3 regions of the Gordonia sp. (in: high G+C Gram-positive bacteria) genome follow, and region 2 is predicted to be linked to each of the others. Evidence: riboswitches for the same ligand, from Rfam matches in the RefSeq annotation. Region 2 holds a riboswitch; each other region holds the start of a gene.
The links. Region 2 has a riboswitch for S-adenosylmethionine ahead of ACTIMF_RS10750 (amino acid ABC transporter permease). Riboswitches for the same ligand answer to the same signal wherever they lie in the genome.
Positions count from the first base shown of each region.

Region 1: another riboswitch for S-adenosylmethionine. It lies ahead of ACTIMF_RS12380 (aminotransferase class V-fold PLP-dependent enzyme); the one in region 2 lies ahead of ACTIMF_RS10750 (amino acid ABC transporter permease).
Region 3: another riboswitch for S-adenosylmethionine. It lies ahead of ACTIMF_RS05490 (bifunctional o-acetylhomoserine/o-acetylserine sulfhydrylase); the one in region 2 lies ahead of ACTIMF_RS10750 (amino acid ABC transporter permease).

Region 1 covers NZ_JBQEDL010000022.1:39,235-43,443, forward strand. Annotated here, with positions in the region: gene ACTIMF_RS12375 (MarR family winged helix-turn-helix transcriptional regulator) at 1-11, opposite strand, end outside; gene ACTIMF_RS12380 (aminotransferase class V-fold PLP-dependent enzyme) at 216-1,457, opposite strand; SAM riboswitch class IV at 1,474-1,586, opposite strand; gene ACTIMF_RS12385 (hypothetical protein) at 2,047-2,580, shown strand; gene ACTIMF_RS12390 (SPFH domain-containing protein) at 2,606-3,775, shown strand; gene ACTIMF_RS12395 (Trm112 family protein) at 3,777-4,209, shown strand, end outside.
Region 2 covers NZ_JBQEDL010000018.1:10,269-14,477, forward strand. Annotated here, with positions in the region: gene zwf (glucose-6-phosphate dehydrogenase) at 1-528, shown strand, start outside; gene ACTIMF_RS10740 (glucose-6-phosphate dehydrogenase assembly protein OpcA) at 554-1,471, shown strand; gene pgl (6-phosphogluconolactonase) at 1,468-2,220, shown strand; SAM riboswitch class IV at 2,414-2,524, shown strand; gene ACTIMF_RS10750 (amino acid ABC transporter permease) at 2,545-3,534, shown strand; gene ACTIMF_RS10755 (amino acid ABC transporter ATP-binding protein) at 3,531-4,209, shown strand, end outside.
Region 3 covers NZ_JBQEDL010000007.1:78,597-82,805, forward strand. Annotated here, with positions in the region: gene metX (homoserine O-acetyltransferase MetX) at 1-370, opposite strand, end outside; gene ACTIMF_RS05490 (bifunctional o-acetylhomoserine/o-acetylserine sulfhydrylase) at 396-1,697, opposite strand; SAM riboswitch class IV at 1,763-1,883, opposite strand; gene ACTIMF_RS05495 (putative transporter small subunit) at 1,985-2,116, opposite strand; gene ACTIMF_RS05500 (sodium:solute symporter family protein) at 2,113-3,879, opposite strand.

The DNA of each region.
Region 1 (4,209 bases), on a different contig from region 2:
GCCGACGGCATCGCCCCTCCATTTACTTGCGCACTACAACTAACTGCCGGTCAAGGATGACTACCGTCCGCCCCGTCGGCAACCCCGCCGAAAGCGACCGAAACACGCGTATGCACCCATGACGGGCGTGATTCCCGACAGATCGGGCCCCAGACGACAGCAAGAAGGGCCGGATGTGTGTCCATCGACACGCATCCGGCCCTCGTCGAACCCCGTCAGTGGTGCGGCGTCGCCAATTCCGCGAGCGCCGCCAGAAGTCGGTCGACGTCGTCGGATCCGACACCTACTCCGAAACTGGCACGCACCGCACCGTCGGGGTATCCGAGCTTGGCGAGCAGCGGGTGCGCGCAGAACTTTCCGTCACGTACACCGATGCCGTGCTGCGTGCTGAGATACTCGGCCACCTGACGCGGCGAGTAGCCGTCGACGACGAAGCTGGCGATGCCCACGCGGCCGTAGGCATCGTCGAAGACCCGTAGCGGGCGGACATGCGGCAATGCGTCGAGGCCGTCGTCGAGACGGCGCACCAGGGTTTCCTCATGTTCACCGATGCGCTCGAACCCGATGTCCCACAACGCTTCGGCGGCGGCAGCGATCGAGACAGCGCCGAGCACGTTCGGCGATCCGGCCTCGTGTCGAGCGGCCCCGGTATGCCAGTCGGTGTGGTCGAGGTCCACGGCAGCGCTCGCGCCGCCGCCCGCGAGGTACGGCTCCGCGGCGTCGAGCCAGTCCGAACGTCCGACGAGCACGCCTGCACCGAACGGCGCATACAACTTGTGCCCGGAGAACACCAGGTAGTCGATACCGAAGCTGGCGATCGAGACGGCGCGGTGCGGGACGAGCTGAGCTCCGTCGACGAGGATCCGTGCGCCGTGCCGGTGCGCCAGCCCAGCGAGCCTGGCGATCGGCAGAACCTCTCCGGTCACGTTCGACGCCGCGGTAACCGCGAGGAGCGAGGTAGGCGCTGCGGCGAGTTCGGCGTCCAACGCGAAGATCGTCTCGTCCACGGTGGGCTTCGACGACACGACGCGCACGCGGCCCGCCCTTGCCCACGGCAGCAGGTTCGCGTGGTGCTCGATGTCGAGGACCACGACGTCGCCGGGGGTGATGGACGCGGCGAGATTGATCGAGTCGGTGGTGTTGCGGGTGAACACCACGGTGTCGTCGGCGCGCCCGCCCACGAACGCGCGGACCGTCTCCCGCGCCTGCTCGTAACGGGCGGTGGTGATCTGGGACAGATGCCCGGCACCGCGGTGAACGCTCGCGTACTCGGTGAGTGCATTCGCTGTCTGTTCGGCCACCGAGGTGAGCGCGGGCGCGGACGCCGCATAGTCCAGGTTGGCATACGGCAAGGGGGCAGATCCGGCGATCGGCACCGTGACGTCGGCGCCAATCACCGACGCGAGGGCGCCGATATGAGTCCAGCGGCAAACGGGTGCATCGAGAACAGCGGTCATGACAAGACTCCTTGAGGTTCCACACTTGCCTGCGTCGGTCGACGCGGGCCGGGTCGTCACCCGGAGCACCCCACCGTGGCGGAGGGTTGCTGTCCAGCGAGCCGGGGCTTGTCGCTGGTACTCGTGACCCGTGCACAACGTTCCCCTACCGTCGCCGTTCAGTCGAGGGTTAAATGCACGGTGCGCGCAATCGCCGTCATTCGGTCGGTGTCGACGCCGCTCCGTGCACCACACCGGGCGGATAGAGTCGTGGGTACTGATCCGGCGTCGCCCGACGGCGCCCCTGACTGACGTGGAAGGCCGAACCGTGACGAATCCCTGGGGCCCGAACGCCCAGCGACCCGGTTACCCTCCCCCGCAGCAGTTCTCGCCCCAACAGGGTCCATCCCAGCAACACCCATCCCAGCAGGGTCCGCCGCAGCAATACCCACCGCAGCAGGGCCCACCCCAGCAATACCCGCCCCAGCAATACCCACCGCAGCAATACCCACCGCAGCAATACGCCCCCTACCCCCAGAACTTTCAGAACCCGTATCCGCCGTTGCCGCCCCGCAAGTCCCGGACCGGGCTGTTGGTTGCGGGAGTGGCCGTGATCGCTGTCGCGGTGGTCGGTGTCGTCCTGCTCGTCGTCGCGCCGTGGAGTTCGGACGACTCCGACGAGGCGCACCACGAGACGGTGGCCCTCGGCCACGGTGTGAGCGTCGACGTCGACGTCCCCGCCGGCTGGCGGATCGAGACCGGCGACTTCAACGGATCGCAGTCGCTGATGCTCGTCCCGGAGTCCGACGACCGCTCGATCGCCCAGGTAGACGACGACGGCGATGCCATGGATGACGGCAAGGACGCCGAGCCCATCCACGCGATGATCGGTCTGGCCGACACGTGCGGAGCCCAGTTCAGTGATCTGACGGCCGGCCAGTGGCGTCCCGACTCGGGCCACGACCGGAACGACAAGGCCGAGACCTACCGCCACAGCGCGGTGACTCGGGTCGACAAGACCTACTGCTTCCAGCTCGTCGGCATCGACTTCGGCAGGTCGACGGTGACGGTCGAGTCCACCGCATCCGACCTGGCACGGAAGCTCGTCGCCGACGAATCGATCACCGCGGCCAAGGCCGCCTGACCTCACCGAGCTGAACGGAGACACCATGGGCATCATCGACAGGATGCGCGGAGAACTCGTCGACATCATCGAATGGGTCGACGATTCGCGCTCGACCCTCGCGTGGCGGTTCCCGCGCTACAACAACGAGATCAAGAACGGTGCGCAGCTGATCGTGCGCGAGGGCCAACAGGCCGTCTTCGTCTACCGCGGGCAGCTCGCCGACTCGTTCGCGCCCGGGCACTACGAGCTGACCACCGAGAACCTGCCGATCATGAGCACGATCCAGGGGTGGAAGCACGGGTTCAACAGCCCTTTCCGCAGCGAGGTCTACTTCATCAACCGTCGGCCGGTCACCGACCTCCGGTGGGGCACCCCGAACCCGATCACCTTGCGGGACCCCGATTTCGGGATGGTTCAGGTCCGCGCCAACGGCCTGTGCGTCATTCGGATCGCCGATCCGGCGATCTTCTTGCGAGAGGTGATCGGCGCCGACAGTCAGGTGAACGCCGACGAGATCGCCGAACTTCTGCGCCGGGTCATCTCGACGGCGTTCTCGGACATGATCCTCGAGACCGGCGTCGGCGCCATTGACCTACAGGGCAAGCAGGTCGAGTTGAGCGACAAGTTGCGCGAATACGTTCAGACGCGCGTCGACGACGAGTTCGGCCTCCACGTCGACTCGGTCACCATGAACATCTCGCTGCCCGACGAGATCACCGAGGCGATGACCCGCGGTGTGGCTCGCGGTGTCGAGGAACGCGGATTCCTCAACAACGTCGGCGACCTCAACCAGTATCAGCAGGGGAAGGCAGCCGACTCGATGCTCGCCGCCGCACAGAATCCGGGCGGCGGCGCGATGGGCGACATGATGGGTGCGGGCATGGGTCTGGCGATGGCAGGACAGTTCGCGAACCAGTTCAACCAGCAGCAACAGCAGCCGTCGTCGAGCGGCCCGCCACCGATTCCGACTGCGCAGACGTTCCACATCGAGCAGAACGGTGCGGCCGCCGGCCCCTACACCGTCGACCAGTTGCGTGGCTCGATCACCCCGACGACCCTCGTCTGGGCGACCGGCATGGCCGCATGGACGGCAGCCGGTCAGGTCGCGGCGCTCGCGCCGCTCTTCGCACCGTCGGGTCCGCCGCCGCTGCCGTCTCAGGAGCCGCCTGCATCGCCCGCACCTCCCGCACCGCCGACTCCGCCCACTCAGTGACATGACGCAGCCGCCTCCGTTACCGCCGCAAGACCCCCACCCCCATCCACAGAACGCACAGCCGCAGGGACCGCCGCCGTTGCCCGCGCAGGGCCAGCCGTCTCCGACGCCGCATGTGCCGAGCGCGTCCGATCGGGCTCGGCAGCACGTCACCGAGCAGACCCGCACGTATCCGTGTGGGTCGTGCGGTGCTCCGCTGACGTTCTCCCCGGAACGGCAGGATCTGTCGTGTGGGGCATGCGGTCGGGCGTACCCGATCGAACTCGACCCCGCGGCCGTCATCGTCAAACATGACCTCCAGACGGCGATGTCTGAGCTCGCGGCGGGATCCGTCGGGCTCGCGTCGGTCGGCGGCGACGAGCACGAGGTCCTCTGCCAGTCCTGCGGGGGTCGGACCATCTTCAACGGCAGCCTCACCGCGACCCGGTGTCCGT
Region 2 (4,209 bases):
ACCGAGACGTTCGCGGCAATCGCCCTCGAGGTCGACACCCGACGGTGGGCGGGTGTGCCGTTCTACCTTCGAAGCGGTAAACGCCTCGGCAGGCGGGTCACCGAGATCGCACTCGTCTTCAAGCGGGCCCCGCATCTGCCCTTCGACGACACGATGACCGCAGAGCTGGGCCAGAACGCGCTCGTGATCCGCGTGCAGCCCGACGAGGGCGTCACCCTGCGGTTCGGGTCGAAGGTCCCGGGCTCGTCGATGGAGGTCCGAGACGTCAACATGGACTTCAGTTACGGTGGCGCGTTCACCGTCTCCTCCCCCGAGGCGTACGAGCGTCTCCTGCTGGACGTCTTGTTGGGCGAGCCGTCGTTGTTCCCGGTCAACGAGGAAGTCGAACTCAGTTGGCAGATCCTCGACCCGGTCCTGGCCGAATGGGCGGAGTCCGGGACACCGGACGAGTACGAATCAGGCACCTGGGGGCCGCAGTCGGCGGACACCATGATGGCGCGTACCAGACGCGTGTGGAGGCGACCGTGAGCCTCGCGCAGAACAGGAGCCGTCGATGATCGTCGACCTGCCAGATACCGACACCACCTCGATCAGCAAGAAGCTCGTCCGGATGCGTAGCAGCGGGGGTGCGGTCACCCTGGGACGTGTGCTGACGTTGATCATCGACGTCGATGCGGGTGCGGCCACCGAGGAGGCCGTCGAGGCCTCGAACGGGGCCAGCCGCGAGCACCCCTGCCGCGTGATCGTCGTCTCGCGCGGCACCAGGGATGGCGATGCGCGCCTCGACGCGCAGATCCGCGTCGGTGGCGATGCGGGAGCATCCGAGGTCGTGTTGTTGACGCTCTCGGGGGCACTCGCCGAACACCCGCACGCCGTCGTCACCCCTTTTCTTCTGCCCGACACCCCGGTCGTCACATGGTGGCCTGGACGCGCACCGGAGATTCCGTCGCAGGATCGTCTTGGACGTCTGGCATCCCGCCGAATCACCGACGCGCGCAATGCATCCGACCCCGCTGCGTTCCTCGCTGCCCGACGGTCCGGGTACTCCCCCGGCGACACCGATCTCGCATGGTCGGCTCTCACGCCTTCGAGGGCGCTGTTCGTGTCGGCGCTCGACCGACCGCCGCACACGACCATCACCGGAGCCGAGGTGACCGGATCACTCGATATGCCGGGACTCGACATGTTCGCAGGCTGGCTCGCTTCGGCGCTCGACGTTCGTGTGGTCCGCAAGCCGGGAGTGCTCGCCGTCCGACTGCATCGAGAGGGCTCCGAACTCGCGATGACCGTCAACGACGACGGGACCAGCGGCACTGTGTCGAGCACCGGCCACCCCGACGGCCGAGTCGCGTACGCGAGCCGGACGACAGGCGAATGCCTCGCCGAGGAACTCCGCAGTCTGGACGCGGACGAAGTGTACGAGGCGGCGCTGCGCGGGCTGCCCGCCGTGGAATTCGAGGAGGCGAAATGACACACCCGCACGAGGGGACGTCCGACGTCGGCCGAACCGAGACCCTGATCTTCGATTCGTCGGCCGAGTTGATCCGAACGGCTCGAGATCGGTTCGTCGATGTGGTGTGTCGGGCACAGGAGTCGCACGGTATCGCGTCGGTGGCCTTGACCGGCGGCTCCAACGGCATCGGGCTGTTGAAAGCGCTCGCAGCCGATTCCGGCGACATCGCGTGGGACCGGGTCGAGATCTACTGGGGCGACGACCGTTTCGTCCCGAGCGCCGACCCCGAGCGCAACGCCGGTCAAGCATTCGACGCCTTGCTGTCCTCGGTTCCGGTCGACCCGGCGCGTGTCCACGTCATGGCGCCGTCCGACGGCGAGTTCGGCGACGACATCGAGGCCGCCGCCCGCGATTACGCCCGTCTGATCGGGCAGGAGACCGTATTCGACATCCACCTCCTCGGCATGGGTGGTGAAGGGCATATCAACTCGCTGTTCCCGCACACCGTGGCCACCGCCGAGGACGTTGCGCCGGTGGTCGCGGTGACGGACTCGCCGAAGCCGCCACCAGCACGTCTGACATTGACGTTCCCGGTGATCAACCGCTCACGCGAAGTATGGCTTCTCGTCTCCGGCGAGGAGAAGGCGCAAGCCGTTGCGGCAGCCCACCGCGGGGCCTCGCGCGAGGACTGGCCGTGCGCTGGAGTCGACGGCACTGCGGCCACGGTCTGGTTCCTCGACCGTGCTTCGGCATCTGCACTCCCGTGAGGCTCTGACGACATCTCAGATCGGCCCGAGTACGACCACCCTGCGTAGTCGCTTCTCGGGCCGTTCTGTGTTCAGGTGAAGGATTACGCCCACCTGAATTCGAAGAGTCCTATATTTCTGTATTCCACACGATTTCCGATCATCACGATCGTGGAGATTGGCGGCCGCATGCCGGGCTCGTAACGTCGACGTCGGTTATGAGCGTTAGTGACAAGCCCTGGCTGGCTGACCGGCAACCCTCCACGCGGCGGGGTGCTCCAGGTGAGAACCCGACCGTGCGAGAGCCGCACGGTAAGCGCGAACTGATCAAGGACGTCACCGATCGTGACTCAACTATCCGAGCGACCGCTCACGGTCCCGAATCTCGTCAATCGTCCCGGAGACGACGAACTCGTCAGGGCACCACTGGTCGCCGCTCGCCGGCCCGGACAGTGGCTCGGCGTGCTCATAGTGCTGATCGCGCTGGCGATGCTCGGGCACACGCTGATCGTGAACGAGCGATTCCAATGGGGTGTCGTCGCCGACTATTTCACCGAGGATTCGATCCTGAGGGGTCTCGGGTTGACGATCTGGCTCACCGTCGCGGTGCTGGCCGTCGGCTATGCGCTCGGTATCGTGCTCGCCGCGATGCGACTGTCACAGAATCGGCTGCTGTCATCGATCGCATTCGCCTACGTGTGGCTGTTCCGATCGGTGCCCCCGCTGGTTCAGCTCCTCTTCTGGTACGAGCTGGCGTCGCTGTACCCGCAACTGTCGATCGGAGTCCCCTTCGGGCCGCAGTTCGCCTCGTTCGACACCGCGCGTCTGTTCAGCGGGGTCTTCGCTGCGTTCGTGGCGCTGTCGCTGGACATCGCCGCATTCGCCGCCGAAGTGGTCCGCGGTGGGCTCCTCTCGGTGGACCGCGGCCAGACCGAGGCGGCACAGTCATTGGGTCTCGGACGACTCCGCATATTCCGCCGCATCGTGCTGCCCCAAGCGATGCCGTCGATCATCCCGGCGTCCGGCAATATGCTCATCGGGCTCCTCAAGGCGACATCGATCGTCAGTGTCATCGCGGTCCAGGATCTGCTCTACTCCGCCGAGCTCATCTACCAGCAGAACTACCTGATCATTCCGCTGCTCCTCGTTGCGACGCTCTGGTACGTCATCCTCACGACGGTGCTGTCGGTCGGCCAACACTATGTCGAACGCCACTACGCGAAGGGCAGACGCGGCGGAGCCGGACACACACCGCTGCGCCGCTCATTCCGCGACAATCTGCCGCTGCTCGGCTCGGGCTGGTCCCGCGCCGGCGCGCTGGGAGGCAAAGCATGAGCGCCCCGGAAGTCGATGCGGCACAGGCGGTCCGGATCCGGGGACTGGCCAAGAGCTTCGGCGCAACGAGCGTACTGCAGGGCATCGATCTCGACGTCGCCGAAGGCGAGGTCACCGTCGTCATCGGACCGTCGGGATCAGGTAAGTCCACCTTGCTGCGATGCGTCAACCATCTGGAGCGACCCGACGCCGGGTTCGTCGAGGTCAGCGGCGAGATCATCGGATACCGTCCAGTCGGTGGTCGGCTCCGAGAACGCTCCGCACGCGAGGTCGCCCGCCAGCGGTCGCACATCGGCATGGTCTTCCAACAGTTCAATCTGTTCGGCCACCTCACCGCCGCCCAGAACATCGCCGAGGGGCCGATCGCCGCAGGCATTCCGCGAGCGCAGGCTCTTGCGGCCGCATCCGACCTGCTTACGCGGGTCGGACTCGGCGGCCGCGACGGCACCTATCCGAGCCAATTGTCCGGCGGACAGTGCCAACGTGTGGCCATCGCGCGCGCACTCGCTCAGAAGCCACGCATCATCCTGTTCGACGAACCGACGAGCGCCTTGGATCCCGAACTCGTCGGAGACGTCCTCTCCGTGATCCGCGATCTCGCCCACGACGGTATGACGATGCTCATCGTGACTCACGAGCTCGGCTTCGCCCGTGAAGTCGCGGACACCGTCGTCT
Region 3 (4,209 bases), on a different contig from region 2:
GTGCGATCGACCCGGGACCGGTGGAGCCGTAGCATCCGCCGATCGAGTTCGGCGCGATCACGCACCACTCGTCGGTGTCGACGGCAGCGCCGCTCCCGACGAGTCCGTCCCACCAACCGGTCATCGAAAACCGATCGTCGGCAGGGCCGGTGACGTGGGAGTTGCCGGTCAGCGCATGCAGCGCGAGCACGATGTTGTCGCGCGCAGCGTTGGGACGACCCCACTTCTGAAAGCTGACCGTGACATCGGCGAGAACGGCCCCCGAGTCGAGGGCGAGATCGCCGATGCGCACGGCGACGTCCGACCCGTCCGGGCGGTCAGCCCAGTCCGGATCGAACGTCGTGGCGGCCGGGTCGACGCTCACCGACACCGGACGCCCCCTCTGCGTGCTCGAATCACTTGGCGGCCTTGAAGCCTTCGGTCAGGTCGGCGAGGATGTCGTCGATTCCTTCGATACCGACGGCCAGACGGACCAGACCCGGTGTGACGCCCGCAGCGAGCAGCTCGTCGCCCGCCAACTGGCTGTGCGTGGTCGATGCCGGGTGGATCACCAGCGAACGGACGTCACCGATGTTGGCGACGTGGCTGTGCAGTGACAGTCCGTTCACGAACTTCTTGCCCGCTTCGACACCACCCTCGATCTCGAAGCCGATGACCGCGCCCTGGCCCTTGGGCAGGAGCTCCTGGCCGCGCTTGTAGTACGGCGACGATTCGAGGCCCGCGTACGACACCGACGTGACCTGGGGGTGTGCTTCCAGGAACGCCGCGACCTTCTGCGCGTTCGCGACGTGCCGCTCCACGCGCAGGCTCAACGTCTCGACGCCCTGCGCCAGCAGGAACGCGTTGAACGGAGAGATCGCTGAACCGGTGTCGCGCAGCAACTGGACGCGTGCCTTGAGGGCGTATGCAGGGGCACCGAGATCGGCGAAGACGACGCCGTTGTAGCTCGGGTCCGGAGTGGTGAATCCGGGGAACAGGTCCTTGCCGTCGCGCTGGACGCGCCAGTCGAAGGTGCCGCCGTCGATCAGGACGCCGCCGATGGAGGTGCCGTGGCCGCCGATGTACTTGGTCGCCGAATGCACGACGACGTCGGCGCCGTGCTTGAGCGGGTTCAGCAGGTACGGGGTGGCGACGGTGTTGTCGACGATGAGCGGGAGGCCTGCGTCGTGCGCGACCTTCGACAGGCCGTCCAGGTCAAGGATCTGGTTGTGCGGGTTCGCGACGGTTTCGCCGAACAGTGCGCGCGTGTTCGGCTTGATCGCGGCCTTCCACGACTCGAGGTCGTCGGGGTCGTCGACGAACGACACCTCGATGCCAAACTTTGGCAGCGTGTAGTGGAAGAGGTTGAACGTGCCGCCGTAGATGCGGGGACTGGATACGACGTGGCCACCCGCCTCGACGATGTTCTGGATTGCGTAGGTCGTGGCGGCCTGACCGGACGACACGAGGAGAGCGGCGACGCCACCCTCGAGGGCGGCCAGACGCTGTTCGACGGCGTCCTGCGTCGGGTTCATGATGCGCGTGTAGATGTTGCCGGGCTCGGCGAGGGAGAACAGGTTCGCGGCGTGATCGGTGTTGTTGAACACGTACGACGTGGTCTGGTAGATCGGCAAAGCACGAGCGTTGGTGGTCTCGTCGACGACCTGCCCGGCATGTACCTGCGTGGTCTCGAAACTCCAGTTCGCGGCGTCAGACATACGGCGTCATCACTTTCTGTGGTCGGCGCGGGGCGTGGCCCCGCTCGGTCAGGGTCCGACCTTCGGACCCGCGCTTGCGGCCCCGAAGCTGTTCCTCGACGCCGCCAGGTCATCACCCGGAGCACCCCACCGCGGTTGGAGGGTTGCCGGTCAGCAAGCCGGGGCTCAGCACTGACACTCATGACCTGTCAGAGACAATATCTCACCGATATTCGGACACGGGAAGGCCAGACCGTCGGAAGGTTAAACCCTTCCGTCCGATCGTGGCGTTGTGCTAGGCCTGCACATCAGACGATGGGGCGCCCCTCCTTGCGGGCCTGACGCCATTCCTTGATGAAGGCGCGGACGATCACGGTGAGCGTGCTCAGTGTGATGAGCGGCCACACCAGAACATAGATGGTCATCCAGACTGCGTTCATTCGTCGTCCTCTCGGCTCGTGGAGACCGATGAGGTCTCCGATTCCAGTCGGTCAAGTTCGGCGTCGAGATCCTCGCCTGCGGTCTCGTCCACGCTGGGTCGGTCCATGTCGGCGGCCCCGGCTGCGTCGTCGGGGTCGTCGAAGTTGCCGGTGCGGACCGCGATCACGTCGAAGTCGAAGCGCGGGCCCTTGTTGAGCATCGTCAGTGCGGCGCACACCATGGTGCTCACCGCGTACGCGACCAACGAGCCCGACAGCACGGCGTACTGGTGCAGGAACCCGATGGAGAACGGGGCGGCGGCGGCGATGGAGACGATGCCGATGACGAACGCAGCCTTCTTGCCGAAGAAGCCGAACGCCATGAGGCCGAGTACGACACCGATACCGATGGTCGACAGGACGTCGAAGAAGATGCCGACCCCGCCGTCCATCGAGATCCACGAGAAGCGGACCGGAAGGAAGAACAGCAGCGCGACGACCACGGCGACACTGAACGACATGTTCGTAACGCGGTTCCAGTAGAACGACGCGATCACCGGGAACACGAGGGCGCCCCACAGAGCACCGACGAACACCAGTAGATCGAGAATGTTCAGGTTGCTTCCGGCGAACACGAGGGCAGCGCAAGTCGCCACGATCATCGTGATGCGGCCGATCAGCACCATCGTCGCGGGGTTTGCCTTCTTCTTCCCGGCGATGTTCTGTCCGTAGATGTCGGCCATGACTATCGACGCGAGAGCCGTCATATCGGCGTCGGCGGTGGACGCCAGGGACCCGATGATCATGATGAAGAACAGGCACAGCAGGATCGCTGGCAGATAGGTGGCGGCCATCTGCGGGATCAGGTTGTTGACGTCGCCGTCCATCGGCTCGAGACCTGAGTAGAGCGCGAGCACACCGAGCATGCCGACGCCGATGATCGCCGAACCGTACCCGAAGGTCGCGGTGATGAACGTCTTCTTGATCAGGTCTTCACGAACCGCGAACAGACGCTGCGCGATCGTCTGGTTGCCGATCGCGTAGGCGAGGACGGCCGCGATGTACGGCGCACCCTGGTTGTAGAAAGCGTCCGAGGAGAAAAAGTTGCCCTGCGCTTCGGTCAGGTTGCCCGCACCCGTTGTGAACAGATCGGGCCCGCCCGCGGCGAAGAACACCACCGGGATGATGATGACGACCGCGCCGAGCATGAACACGACCTGTACGAAGTCGGTCAGCACCGAGGCGCGGAAGCCGGACCAGAGCGTGTACAGCAGGACGCCGCCGCCGATCGCGATGATGCCTTGGGTGAACGAGAACGGCGACAGCATGGCGACGAGCGCGCCGCCCGCGATCAAGTTGGACGTCAGGCTGATCAGGCTGCCGAGGATGTTCGACCCGGCGAGCAGCAACTGGCTGGACCGTCCGTTGCGCGCGAACATCACCTCGGCGATGGTGTGGGCGTTCGGTGCGACCTTTCGGATGCGGCGGCCGAACGGGTAGATCAGCAGGATCATCAGCGCGCCCCACAGCCCGTAATGGATGGGGCCGGAGATGCCGTAGGTGTAGCCGGACGTCGCGGAGGCGTACATCGACGACGCCCAGATCCAGGTGGCGGTCATCGACGCGGACGAGATGCCGAATCCGATCTTGCCGCCGCCGGTCATGTAGCCGTCGGCGTTCTCGTTGCGGCGGCTGATCCGCCAGGCGATGTAGAGGCTGGTACCGAAGAACGCCACGTAGAGCAGCAGGACTACCGGGCCCGAGAGAGTTATCGAGTCTGTCATTGAGGAATCACTTTCGCGTCGCGCGACGCTGATGCGTCGCGACCTAGTGGTCTGCGGGATTCACTCCGGTGTCAGACGTCCGGCGGCTCCACCTGTCCCGGCGCGGTGGCGAACCGTGCAGCGGGGGCGGGAAACCTGACGAGGAAGCCGGTGACGTTGCGGGCCGTCGGCACGACTGTCCTTTCTCTCGGGTGGGGTCACTTTTCGTGACATGGACAGAAGTGTCTTGTACCTAAACTGAGCCGAACATGCGAGTTAACATGGCGCGGCCCGGGCTCGCGAAAGTCGCGTACGCACAGGTAAGCCGTGGTTCACGCGCAGGTGCGCAAC